4 regions of the Pseudoalteromonas sp. TB51 genome follow, and region 1 is predicted to be linked to each of the others. Evidence: predicted binding sites of a transcription regulator. Region 1 holds the regulator's gene; each other region holds the start of a gene.
What was found. The regulator sigma-54, encoded in region 1, starts transcription at its own class of promoters, with help from an activator protein. The targets are predictions, from matches to a motif close to GTTGGCACGNNNNTNGNNT.

Region 1 (3,176 bases):
ATGCTAACGGCTATTTTGTCATAGTTATCTGAAACACTTCGCACTAAAGAGGGCAGTAGGTTGACCGGAATATTATCTACGCAATAATAGCCTAAATCTTCAACCACGCGTAAAGCAACCGATTTACCTGAACCAGAACGGCCGCTTATGATAATTAACTCCATTTATAGCCCTTAGTATTTACTACGATTGATCAACAATTACTTGATACAGCTCTGCATCGGTTTTAGCACTACGCAGCTGTTTACAAAATTCTTTGTTGCTCAGTTTATCAGCTATGGTTGCCAGAGTCTTTAGGTGCTGTTGGTTATCGCCATCTGGTACGATGAGTGCAACAAAAATATCAACAGGGCAGTTATCAATAGCGTCAAAGTTAACAGGCGTGTCGCTAACAAGTACTAAAGCCAGCGGCTCTTCTACGCCACCCATTCTGCTATGAGGAATGGCGATACCCCGGCCAATACCAGTACTGCCTAGCTTTTCTCTGCTTGCCAGCGCATTAAGAATATCTTGTTGTGGTAAGTAGGGGAGCTTTTCATGAGCAAGCTCACTGATAAACTCTAAAATTCTTTTTTTACTACTAAAAAGGACCGCAGCTTTGCTGCAGTCCTGGCATACTAATGTACTTAATTTCATAATATTAGTGTCTAGCAAGCTTCTCTTTATGTTTTATGACTTGACGATCGAGCTTGTCAATCAACGAGTCTATAGCGGCATACATATCTTGGTGCTCTGTTGAGGCAAATAAATCTGCGCCACTTACATGAATAGTCGCTTCTGCTTTTTGGTTGAGTTTTTCTACATCGAGAATGACATGCACATTGCTAATATGATCTGAGTGCCTTTCTAGCTTTGCAAATTTATTATTTACATAGTCTCTAAGTGAATCAGTTACTTCTACGTGACGACCAGTTAGGTTTAGTTGCATAAGCATTTCCTCTTTGTTTTTTACGTCTTATATCAAACTCTTTCTCTGATTTGACGGTGGAATAGCTAGCGATTCACGGTATTTTGCTATTGTGCGTCTAGCTACTTTAATTCCTTGCTCTGCCAATATATCCGCAATTTTACTATCACTCAATGGTTTAGCTGAGTTTTCCGCGGCAATTAGCTTTTTAATTAGGGCACGTATTGCGGTTGATGAACACTCGCCGCCGTTTTCAGTGCTTACGTGGCTTGAGAAAAAATACTTAAGCTCAAAAATACCACGTGGCGTATGCATATATTTTTGCGTGGTAACACGCGAAATTGTCGATTCATGCATTTCTACCATTTCAGCAACATCGTTTAAAACCATTGGCTTCATGGCTTCTGGGCCATGTTCAAAAAATGCCTGTTGCTGTTTTACAATACAGTTTGTTACCTTAAGCAGCGTGTCGTTTCTGCTTTCAAGGCTTTTTATAAACCATTTAGCTTCTTGTAAGTGAGAGCGAATAAATTGGCTATCACCACTTGATTTTACGGTACGTGACATAGCCGCGTACTGACTATTTACGCGTATTTTTGGCATGCTATCTGGGTTTAGCTCTACCACCCAGCGGCCTTTTATTTTTTTAACCGACACATCCGGTATTACATACTCCGACTCTTCCCTTACTATTGTATCTGCAGGTTTTGGGTTGAGGGTATGTATTAGGGTCATGACCTCTTTAAGCTCGTCTTCTTTAAGCTTAGTCTTTTTCATTAATGTACGATAGTCGCGTGCCGCTAATAGATCAATGTGATCGGTTAAGATCATTTTAGTTTGTTCTATAAAAGGGGTGTCTTTATCAAACTGGTTTAGCTGAATGCACAAGCACTCTTGTAAACTGCGCGCGGCTATACCTACAGGGTCAAATAACTGAATACGCTTTAAAACGGCTTCTATTTCATCAAGTTCAACTTCAACTTCGTCATCGTTTTCTTGGTTAAAGCTTTCTAAAATTTCTTCGCAACTTAGCGTTAAAATACCCGAGTCATCTACAGCTTCTACAATGGCAATAGCAATGGCTTCATCAGTGGGGCTAAAAGGAGTAAGCTGAAGCTGCCACATTAAATACTCATGTAGCGTTTCAGTAGAGGCACCTTGATAAATAGACTCATCTTCTGGCATTGGGCCTGAGGATGCCGCAGGGGCTGCGCTCATGTACTCATCCCAAGTTACATCCATTGCCATATCATCGCTAACGGTGTCTTTATTTAAAGCTTCGCCACTGTCTTGCTCGTACTCGCTGGTTGTATCGTCAGCCGATGCGCTTACGGTTACATCATCCGTATCTGCTTTTTGTTCATTTTTTCCAGCCGACTCTTCCGTGTAATCTTGCTCTTCTACTTCTAATAGCGGGTTGCTATCAAGTGCTTCTTGTATTTCTTGCTGGAGATCCAATGTACTGAGCTGCAGCAAGCGAATCGCTTGTTGCAATTGTGGAGTCATTGTAAGTTGCTGGCCCATGCGCAGCTGTAATGATTGCCTCATGTATCTCTAACAATCCTTTTATGTTGTTATAATTAATATTAGCAGATGCTTGTAGGTGTGGCTTAAATGTTACAGCCTAAATTGCTCGCCTAAATAAACATCGCGTACAGTTTTGTCATTTAATACGTGTTCTGGGGTGCCAGATGCAATTAGCTCCCCATGAGAAACAATGTAGGCTTTTTCACAAACATCAAGGGTTTCTCTTACATTGTGATCGGTAATTAATACGCCAATGCCACGGTTTTTAAGATGTTCTATTATTTTCTTTATATCTAACACTGAAATCGGATCAACACCAGCAAAAGGCTCATCCAATAAAATAAATTTAGGGTTTGCTGCCAGTGCTCTGGCAATTTCTACACGGCGGCGTTCACCACCAGAAAGCGCCATACCTTGGCTATCGCGAATATGCTGAATACTAAATTCATCAAGTAAGTTGTTAAGCGTTTCTTCTCGCGCGGCTTTATTGAGCTCTTTACGCGTTTCTAAAATAGCCATTAAGTTTTGATAAACTGTCAGCTTTCTAAATATTGATGACTCTTGCGGCAAATAGCCAATGCCTAAGCGGGCGCGGCTGTGCATAGGTAATAACGTAATGTCGTTATCATCAATAGAAATTTTACCTTTGTCGCTAGGTACTAACCCTACAATCATGTAAAAGGTGGTGGTTTTACCTGCGCCATTAGGGCCCAATAAGCCAACAATGCTGCCGGCTTCTACC
Region 2 (3,176 bases), on a different contig from region 1:
AATTGAAGATGAGCTTGCTTATACAATAAAACACTACGAAGCCACCAGCGAAACCAATATAAAAACCTTGCAGGTTAAATTTGAAGTAAAAGAAAAAGAAGACAAAATTTTACAGCTAGAATACGAAAAAGACATAAACAAACTGCAGGCAACAGAAGAACACCAGCAAAAAATAATTTGGCGCTTAAGTGCCTCAATTGCCTTTATTTTAGTCATCGTGTCGCTATTTTTATTTTACCGCCAAATGCGCCAACGTAAAAAATACCATGCTATAGCATTAACCGACTACCTAACTAACAGCTTAAATCGGCGTGGCATTTTGCAAAAAGCAAATGAGTGTTTATCCCAGCAGAGCCTAGCAATAGCCATCGTTGATTTAGATTACTTTAAAGCTATTAACGACAAATTTGGCCACGATATAGGAGATTTAGTACTTATAAAATTTGCTCAAGCAGCAAAAGACACACTAAGTACTAACGATAAGTTTGGGCGCTATGGCGGCGAAGAGTGGCTATTTGTTTTAAAAACGCAAAACCGGGATAAAATAAACAACTTTTTTGAAAATCTTGAAAATAAGTTAGCGCAGTACTGTAGTCATATTGAGGCATTGCCAAGTAAAACACACGTTACCTTTAGTGCTGGCGTGGCAATAAGTGATGCTAAAAGCGACTCACTTAGCGAGCTAATTAAACGTGCAGACCAACAACTCTATAAAGCAAAAGAAAATGGTAGAAACCAAATAGCAATCGCGTAAATATACGTTATTAGTCACCTTCAATAATCATTTGTTTTATTTTTATCGCTTTTTCAAAGTGATCTAACTTATGGGTGTGTATCCACCACGTAGCGGCTGCATCAGCAGCTCTGGATTGTCGTTTTTATTTGCAAAAAAAGCGTAAAAAGAAAGGCCTACGTTTTCGTCTTTGGCTGCTATTTTTTTATCGCACACAGCTATAATTTTTGCTTTTAGTTCTTCCTGCATACATACCTTATTTAATTGTATTTTAATTATCTAAATATACCGTTTAAAAAACTAACAATTAGCTGTAAAAGACTTCTATCAACAATACTATGATTCTCAAACTCTTTATTAGGCGTATTTACTTTTGTAGCTTTGCAATCATTATTTAGCGGCTCATTTTTATGTATATTGGTTTCATAAGCTATATCAGCTTGCTCCATACATTTTGCAGAGCCCGCATAAGGCTTTGCCGCACAGCCAGTTAAAAATATACACAATGAAAATACAATTAAAAACGCTTTCATATTCAATCCTATTTTACGCACCCTTGTGCTTTAAATTATAGCTGTAAGTTTGCTTACTTAGTCGGCTATTAAAACAAGTAGATCAATAAAAAACACACCAACTTCATCAAAAAAAGTGTCGCCTTTAGCATCCTTTTTTATTTGAGCGCTTACACATTCATTGTAAACCTCTGAGCTTGTTTTAGCGCCATTTAGCTCAGTCATTTCTGCCTCTTGTATGCATACACGTCGTTCAGAATGCTCGGCTGTACTACATGCACTTAATAATGCGCACAGTAATAATGCTGTAGTGGGGCTTTTTAAGTTCATCCTTAAACTATCCTAATATCTAAAGTTTTATAAAAATATAGGTAAGGCAAGTATGTACAGCTTGTACCCAAATAATGCGCTACTTTACCACCTCAATAAAATACCCAACCAGTAAAAATATGTAAGCTTATGTAGCGTCAAAAGCAATCACCTCTTTTAATCTGAAAAAATTGCAGCTGTTTATGTGTAAAAGTTACAGAGCAACTCCATCCAAACCAGCCAAAAGTACATTAAAGTCAATTATATCAGCATATTAAAATCTGGCACTGCGCTTGCTTTTAAAAGTTTATAAAGCAATTACAGCAAGGAAAGAGTTATGAATATTTTCGAAGCGCTACGTCACGATCACGATAAACAACGCGAGTTAGTAGATGCCCTTATTCAAACGCACGGCGATACGAAGCAGCGCCACAAGCTAATGGACGAGCTAAAAGCCGAATTAGAAGATCACGCAAAATTTGAAGAGCGTTATTTTTATAACCCACTCATGTTTGACGATTTAACGCACGAAAAAGCACGCCACAGCGTTGCTGAGCACCATGAAATTGACGAATTAATTGAACAACTTGAAGACACAGCAATGAGCTCATCGGCATGGTTAGTTGCAGCTAAAAAATTGCACTATTTAGTGCATCATCATTTAAGTGAAGAAGAACATGAAGTATTTCAATTAGCGGGTAAAGCCCTAACCGAAGGGCAAAAAGAAAGCCTAGCTAAACAGTATAACGATGCCATGCATTAGTTATTAATTAAACCGACTTCCATACACTCCCTTGTGTACTTATTGGTTATAAGCCGTATGGCTTATAACCATTTTTTTGCAGCGCTACTTAATGGTAAATTTAACGTCTTGCTCGCGTAACACATACAGTGCAAAACACGCTGCCCACATTGGCCACGCTGTAAAAAACAATAAGTTATTAAAGCCATCAATATACTGATTATAAGATGAAAGCGTAGAAAGGCCGTGCATTACAAATATAACGCCATAAGTAAGGCGCTTTTTAATACCCGCTAAAAAAGCCAACACTAAAATAAGCTGTAACGCCCCCAACACATAAGCAACCACATCTGTAGAGCCGCTAACACCATAAAAATGCTCAAAAATTCGTGCGCTATGCCCAGGGTTAACAAACTTATCAAACGTCCACATAATCATTACAATAAATACGCCTAGGCGTAGCGAAAAAAGCGACCACTGCAAACGATTTTGAAAGTCAGTACCTGTTGTACCAGTCATAAAATTTCCTTAAAACTAAATAATTTAATGTTGAAACTAGCAAGACCGCTCAACACATATTTTATTTCATCTTAATGTATAATTTTTTAATAAATTCGGTGCCCTGCTTTTGGTTTGTTTGCGTATAAAACCGCTATTTATAAATTAAAACCTATTATGGCAATAACTAACTACAGTATTTGTAAAACAAAAACATAGTGCCTAAAACTGAATAACGCTTTTGAGCAATGTGCTAAACTTTTAACGTTTCATTCTAAAAAACAAAAAGAATTAATATTTACTGAAAGTTATTCACAAAGCTTCAGGTCTTTATTGCCACATTCACACTAACCAAAATGAGAACCCTTTTGAAACATTCATA
Region 3 (3,176 bases), on a different contig from region 1:
AACCTATACGCTTACAGTGGACGCGAGAGGATGATATTCAGCACAGTTTTTATCATGCGGTATCGGCTCAACATATTGAAGCTTCACTCAATGAAAAAGGTAATATTGAGGCTTACTTACACCGTACGGCGTTTTCGCCAATTATGTCGACCTTTCAAGAAGGGGCAACGTCGCCTGCAGGTTTTGAACTGCGCTTAGGCTTTACCGATAACCCTATAAACTCACCTAACTTAAAGCTAGAAAACGGCGAGGCACCCGCTAAAACAAGAGTAGGCTGGATGCGCTCGGTATCAAATATTTTCCATGCTTTTGCTATTCAGTCATTTATTGCTGAAGCAGCTCATAAAGCAGGGCGCGACCAAAAAGACTATTTACTTGAAACCATAGGCCCTGATCGCATTTTAGATGTAACCGAGCAAAATGCGTCTTACGATAACTATGGCGCCGATAAAGACGTTTACCCATTAGATATTGGTAAATTACGCCATGTTATTGAAAAAGTGGCCGATATAAGTAAATGGGGCCGAAAGCTGCCAAAAGGGCGCGGTTTAGGTATTGCAGCACACCGCAGCTTTTTAACCTATGTGGCTACTGTGGTTGAGGTAGAGGTATCGGACGCTGGTGATTTAAACGTGATAAAATCGTGGGTAGCTATTGATGCAGGTACGGTTGTAAACACCGATACCGTTAAAAACCAAACCCAAGGTGGCTCTATTTACGGTATTACAACCGCAATAAGCGATGGTATTACCTTTGATAAAGGCCGCGTGCAGCAAAGCAATTTTCATGATTATCGCGTACCGCGTATGAGCGACTCACCACTAGAGGTAGAAGTAGAAATAATACAAAGCGATGCACCACCAGCAGGTGTAGGCGAGCCCGCAACGCCGGTTTACGCCCCTGCGCTATGTAACGCTATTTTTGCCGCTTGCGGTAAGCGTATTAGGCAACTGCCTATAGGTAACCAACTAAAAGCGTAAATAAAGTACTTTTATTTAAGCCGTTAAACAAAAAACCGCCAAATGGCGGTTTTTTTAGAAGTTAGCGATTAGTGAGTTTTTTCAAACTCATCTACTTCACGCTCTGCTTCTTCTTTAGATTTACCGTACTGTTGCTGGATTTTACCCACTAGCTCTGTACGGCTACCTTCAATTTTGTCTAAATCGTCGTCAGTAAGATCGCCCCATTTTTGTTGCGCCTTACCTTTAAGTTCGTTCCAATTACCTTTCATACGATCGCTGTTCATAAGTATCTCCTTACTTAGTTTTAAATAACGTTCAGTATAAAAGGAGCAAAGCGTGTACCAACCAGTCAAATTTTTATTTTGTGTTTATAATCATTAATTTATATATTTAAGCGAGGCGTTACTTTTATTGCAGCGCGTATGTTCTTAAAAAATGTACAGAGCGGTCTGTAATTATTTCTGATTATGGATACGCGTAAACTCATCTGCTTTTGCGGCGCGTTTATTATTGGTTTTTGTTACAATGCCTACAAAGCAATTTTGGGTAAATAGCAGTGCTGCCGGTTCAAAACATATATCAACAACTTCTAACTACATTACAAAGTAACCCCATAACGTTATTACAAGCACCTCCAGGTGCAGGTAAGTCAACCTGGTTGCCGCTACAGCTTGTGCGCGACGGCCATTTTAAACGTATTGTAATGCTTGAGCCGCGCCGCTTAGCAGCACGCAATATTGCCCATTACTTAGCACAGTGCCAAAACGAAAAAGTGGGGCAGAGCGTTGGTTTGCGAGTACGTGGTGAAAGCAAAGTAAGTAGCCATACGCGCCTTGAAATAGTCACTGAGGGTATGCTTACCCGCATGCTACAAAACGACCCCGAATTAAGCGATATAGACTTACTGATATTTGATGAATTTCATGAACGCTCAATTGCGGCCGATACTTCACTGGCCTTTGCTTTAGAGACCCAAAGTGCGCTGCGCGACGATTTAACCATACTACTTATGTCGGCCACCCTTGATACCGAGCGCTATACGCAGTTTTTTGATTGCCCGGTTATACAATCAAGCGGGCGTAGTTACCCCATTAACGAAGTATACATACCAATAAAAGATGAGAGCCGCTGGTTAGATGCTATTCCCTCTTTAATAAAACAAGCACTAAACGAGCAAAGCGGTAGTGCGTTGGTGTTTTTGCCTGGGCAATTTGAAATAGTACGCGTACAGCAGGCCCTTAATGATTTACCAAGTAACTGCTTAGTTGCCACATTATTTGGCGAGCAAGATAAAGCCAATCAGCAAGCGGCGATTGCCCCTGCGCCTAAAGGTATGCGCAAAGTTGTGCTTACCACCAATGTAGCAGAAACCAGTTTAACTATTGAAGGCATTCGTATTGTTATTGATAGCGGCAAACGCCGTGCGGCGAGCTATAACTTAAAAACAGGCGTAACTGAGCTTACAACACAAAGTATATCGCGCTCCTCTGCTGTGCAGCGAGCAGGGCGTGCAGGGCGAATAGAGCCTGGGGTTGTTTACAGGCTTGGCTCAAAGCAAACCTTTGAGAGACGTAATAGCCACGATAACCCCGAAATACTCACATCAGACATAAGCCAACTTATGCTGGAGGCAAAACAGTGGGGCGCAAATATCAGCGAACTCACCTTGCTTGATACGCCAACAGCGCAGCAATGCACGCAAGCGGCAAACTTACTAACCATGCTTGAAGCCATCGACTCTAAAGGTAAGTTAACCAAATTGGGCAGTAACATGCTGGGTTTTGGGGCGGATATTCGCTTAGCACATATGCTTTTAAAAGCGCAAGCGCTTGAGGCAGAACTCCCTGGTATTTACCGTTTAGCACTTTATTTAGTGGCGCTGCTTGAGAGCCGAATAAACAGCGCCAACGAGCTAAGCTTGGCGCTACATAGCCAACAGCAAAGGCGACACCCAGTATTTAAACAGCAGTTAAAATACTGGCAAAGCCGTTTAAAAGTAACCGACAGTAACAGCGAGCTAAACACCGAGTATTTAGGTTTGCTGGTGGCATTAGCTTACCCCGATCGCATTGCAAAAAAACGCGGCAATGGCTACTTACTTGCCAATGGTGCGGGTGCTGATTTAAACACCGATTACTGGCATAACGATGACTACCTTGCTATTGCAAGCATGGGCGGCCATAAAGGCACGCGTATTTTTGCAGCCACCGCACT
Region 4 (3,176 bases), on a different contig from region 1:
ATGACCAGTTAACCTCTGCAATTAGCTTTTTACAGCTTAAAACACTACGTGTAGCACCTTGGCCTGTTATTAGTATGTTTGTAGAACAACATAAAGAACTTATTGCACTCGACGAACAGCTTCGCCTTACTACGTATTTGCAAAGCATTCGTGAGCAAGCACTAAAAGATATGATCCCAGAGGATTTACTGGCATTTAGTGGTAAACACACTGCCACGCTCGACCCAAGCACCTATAACTTTGATGTTGAATGGTTCGCATCAACCAAAAGTGCAAAGGGTTTTCATCAAATGCTAGCCGACTTGCCTGGCGCGTTTGACGATGCACTTGCTAACATCCCGCTTGAAGGTGATGTGAGCGAAGCTGATTACCAACAGTTTGTTGTTGCTTATTTACTTGCCTTTAACGGTAGCGATGAAAAGCCAACCCTTGCTCCTGCTACACGTTTATTAGCAATGCGCCGCCCAGATGTGTTTACGCCGATTAGTAATAGCCGTCTTGATGCATTATGCGCAGCTTTAGGTATTACAAAATTAAACAATCGCGACTTTGAGCGCTACTGGCAAGATATAGTACAAAGCATTCATGCTATGTCGTGGTTTAAAATGGCTAATGGCAGCAATGAACTAGAAGAGCAACTAGTTAGTATAAAAGCGTTATTACCGTGCTTTTTTTACTATGCAGATGCCAGCACGGCCGACAACTCAAATTATATTAAGCTATTAAATAAACCTAAACGCAGCACAACAAGTGCAGGAAAACCACAGCGCAGAGGTAAAGAGTCAGCCGAAATACTTGTAGACCGTGCACTTGCAGCCGATGACATTCCCGAGCATATTCGTAGCAAACGCGACTCTATTATTAGCGAAGTACAAAAAGGCCGCGGAGTAAACGAAACAATTAGTCTTATGCGCACTATATTTGGCTAAATCTACCTAACCTAACTGTATTTTTCTGGTGCAGTTAGGTTAATTTATGCACCAGCAGTGTGCGTTTTTTAATTAACCTCCTCAATCATCCCCTCTTCTAGAACTTCTCAACATATTGTTTTATAAAAGTAAAAAAACAGTTTTATAGAAATTATTTTAAGCTGGCACATACAGTGCAATTGCATTCCCAGTTAAACAATAAAACACCGCCAGTCAAAGGGTTGCCAATAAGAGAATAAAAACCTAGGCGATAAAAATCATATAACGGGAAATGGACATGCTAAAACTAAAAAAAACCATCGCAATTAGCGCAATAGCTTTATTAGGTGCTACATCTTTAACATCAACAGCCGTACATGCAGAAGTAACAGCAAACGCAGCGGCTACGTCTAACTACTTATGGCGTGGTCAAGAGCAAACTGGGGGCGATGCTGCTATTTCTGGCGGTATTGATTACGCTGACGAGTCAGGCTTTTATGTAGGTACTTGGGCATCAAATGCTTCATGGGCCGATGAAATGACTTACGAGCTTGATGTTTACGCGGGTTTTGGTGGCGATATTAACGACACATTTAGCTACGATGTAGGTTACATTTATTACGCTTACCCAGATGCAGCTTCTGAGGCAGATGCTGATTTCTCTGAAATTTACGGTAGCATCAGCGCAGAAGGTTTCACCTTTGGCGCTGCAATCCTTGCCACTTCAGCGGCAGATGGCGATGGCACCGACTTTGGCGATTCATTATATCTAAATGCCGATTACAGCTTTGCTGTTGGCAGCAATGGTACTGAGGTTGCGCTGCACTTAGGTCACTACTCTGGCGACTTTATAGGCGATGATAATATTATTGATTACGGTATCTCTGTATCAAAAGATGGTTTTACTTTTGGCGTATCTGACACCGACATGGATGAGTCAGATGTTAAAGTTTACGTAGGCTACGCTGTAGACTTTACGCTTTAAAACAAAATGTGTTACTTGCTGCAACACTAAGGGCCTTTTGGCCCTTTTCTCGTTTAGGGCACCTAAATACTCACAGCGCCTTTTAATTTTAGCGACTAAAGCACCTTACTATAAAACCCACTTCAGTTAACCCCCGAGCTCCTCGCTGCTATTACCTCTTTTTACCAATATGCTAATTCGCTTTATTAAGCTTTATTGCGCATTGGTATTAGTAATTCGCTAAAACAAAAAAGGCCGCATTAAATGCGGCCTTTAAGTTAATTACTAATCGTTAATCGTTAAAACTTAGCTAGGTTGTTTTTACTGTCTTTATCTACAAGCTTAATGTACGGGTCAACCCCTGCGTACACTGGCTTTTCTTTTACTTTGAGCTCAATAGCATTAGTACCAGAGACTATTTGATGCTTTTGCGAGTAAATCACAAAGTCTTCAGCGAGAAGGTTTTCAGGATCATCGCTAAATAATGCAATATCAATTCGCTCATCGAGTGGTTGCTCGGTTTCTTCACCTTGTCCATCGGCATGCTGCTTAGTTGCTTCAACGCTCAGTGTTACTGTATAAAAACCTTCGCTATCAACATCATCTGTAACCGAAACTGCTTTCATTTCAAGCTCATAAAGCGTTATATATTTAAACTGATCATCAATAAAACGTTGCTCCGCTTGCGTTGCGTCTTGTTTTAAATAGCTAAGTAAATCAAGCGTAGTTGGGTATGGCGTTGACTGGTATTTAAACTCATTCAAAAACGCTTTAAGTGCTGCATTTAAGCGCTCTTCCCCTAATCGGTCATAAATCGCCATCATCGCAACTGAGCCTTTATTGTAATGAAGATATTGTTGAGACTGCGTTTTATACAGCGGCATTTCTTCAAAGGCTTCGCCTGTGCGGCCCATTAAGTATTTATCTAACTCGTACTTTAAGAATTTACGAAGCTTCTCGGCGCCAAAGCGTTTTTTTAGCACCATAAGCGCACTGTATTGGGAGAGCGATTCAGAAATAACGGCACTGCCTTCTACATTAGCCCCAGATACTTGATGCCCCCACCATTGGTGTGCAACTTCATGTGCGGTTACATAGTAAGGTAGGTCAACTTTACTCTCATCTCTTAAGTCTGTAATAAAGCCAATACTTTCTGAGTAAGGTACCGTATTGGCAAAACTTTGCGCAAACGAGCGATACTTAGGAAATTCAATAATACGTAACTGCTTATGCTGATATGGCCCAAAGGCTTGCTTGTAGTAATCTATTGAGTCTTGTACCGACTCAATCATACGGTCAACATT

Region 2: the regulator sigma-54 is predicted to act here: its motif matches at 1,835-1,853, upstream of L650_RS0110240 (hemerythrin domain-containing protein).
Region 3: the regulator sigma-54 is predicted to act here: its motif matches at 1,290-1,308, upstream of L650_RS0116510 (CsbD family protein).
Region 4: the regulator sigma-54 is predicted to act here: its motif matches at 1,090-1,108, upstream of L650_RS0111125 (TorF family putative porin).

Annotation. Positions count from the first base shown of each region.
Region 1 is NZ_AUTO01000310.1:32,206-35,381, reverse strand. Features, by position in the region: gene rapZ (RNase adapter RapZ) at 1-164, opposite strand, end outside; gene L650_RS0119130 (PTS sugar transporter subunit IIA) at 184-636, opposite strand; gene hpf (ribosome hibernation promoting factor) at 641-928, opposite strand; gene L650_RS0119120 (RNA polymerase factor sigma-54) at 956-2,455, opposite strand; gene lptB (LPS export ABC transporter ATP-binding protein) at 2,525-3,176, opposite strand, start outside.
Region 2 is NZ_AUTO01000193.1:3,004-6,179, forward strand. Features, by position in the region: gene L650_RS0110220 (tetratricopeptide repeat-containing diguanylate cyclase) at 1-754, shown strand, start outside; partial or broken gene L650_RS24305 (DUF6500 family protein) at 765-982, opposite strand; gene L650_RS0110230 (hypothetical protein) at 1,009-1,266, opposite strand; gene L650_RS0110235 (hypothetical protein) at 1,324-1,575, opposite strand; gene L650_RS0110240 (hemerythrin domain-containing protein) at 1,892-2,317, shown strand; gene L650_RS0110245 (hypothetical protein) at 2,402-2,815, opposite strand; partial or broken gene L650_RS0110250 (TonB-dependent receptor) at 3,163-3,176, shown strand, end outside.
Region 3 is NZ_AUTO01000279.1:5,808-8,983, forward strand. Features, by position in the region: gene L650_RS0116505 (xanthine dehydrogenase family protein molybdopterin-binding subunit) at 1-980, shown strand, start outside; gene L650_RS0116510 (CsbD family protein) at 1,049-1,246, opposite strand; gene hrpB (ATP-dependent helicase HrpB) at 1,519-3,176, shown strand, end outside.
Region 4 is NZ_AUTO01000208.1:11,798-14,973, forward strand. Features, by position in the region: gene L650_RS0111120 (hypothetical protein) at 1-929, shown strand, start outside; gene L650_RS0111125 (TorF family putative porin) at 1,207-1,893, shown strand; partial or broken gene L650_RS0111130 (ABC transporter permease/M1 family aminopeptidase) at 2,172-3,176, opposite strand, start outside.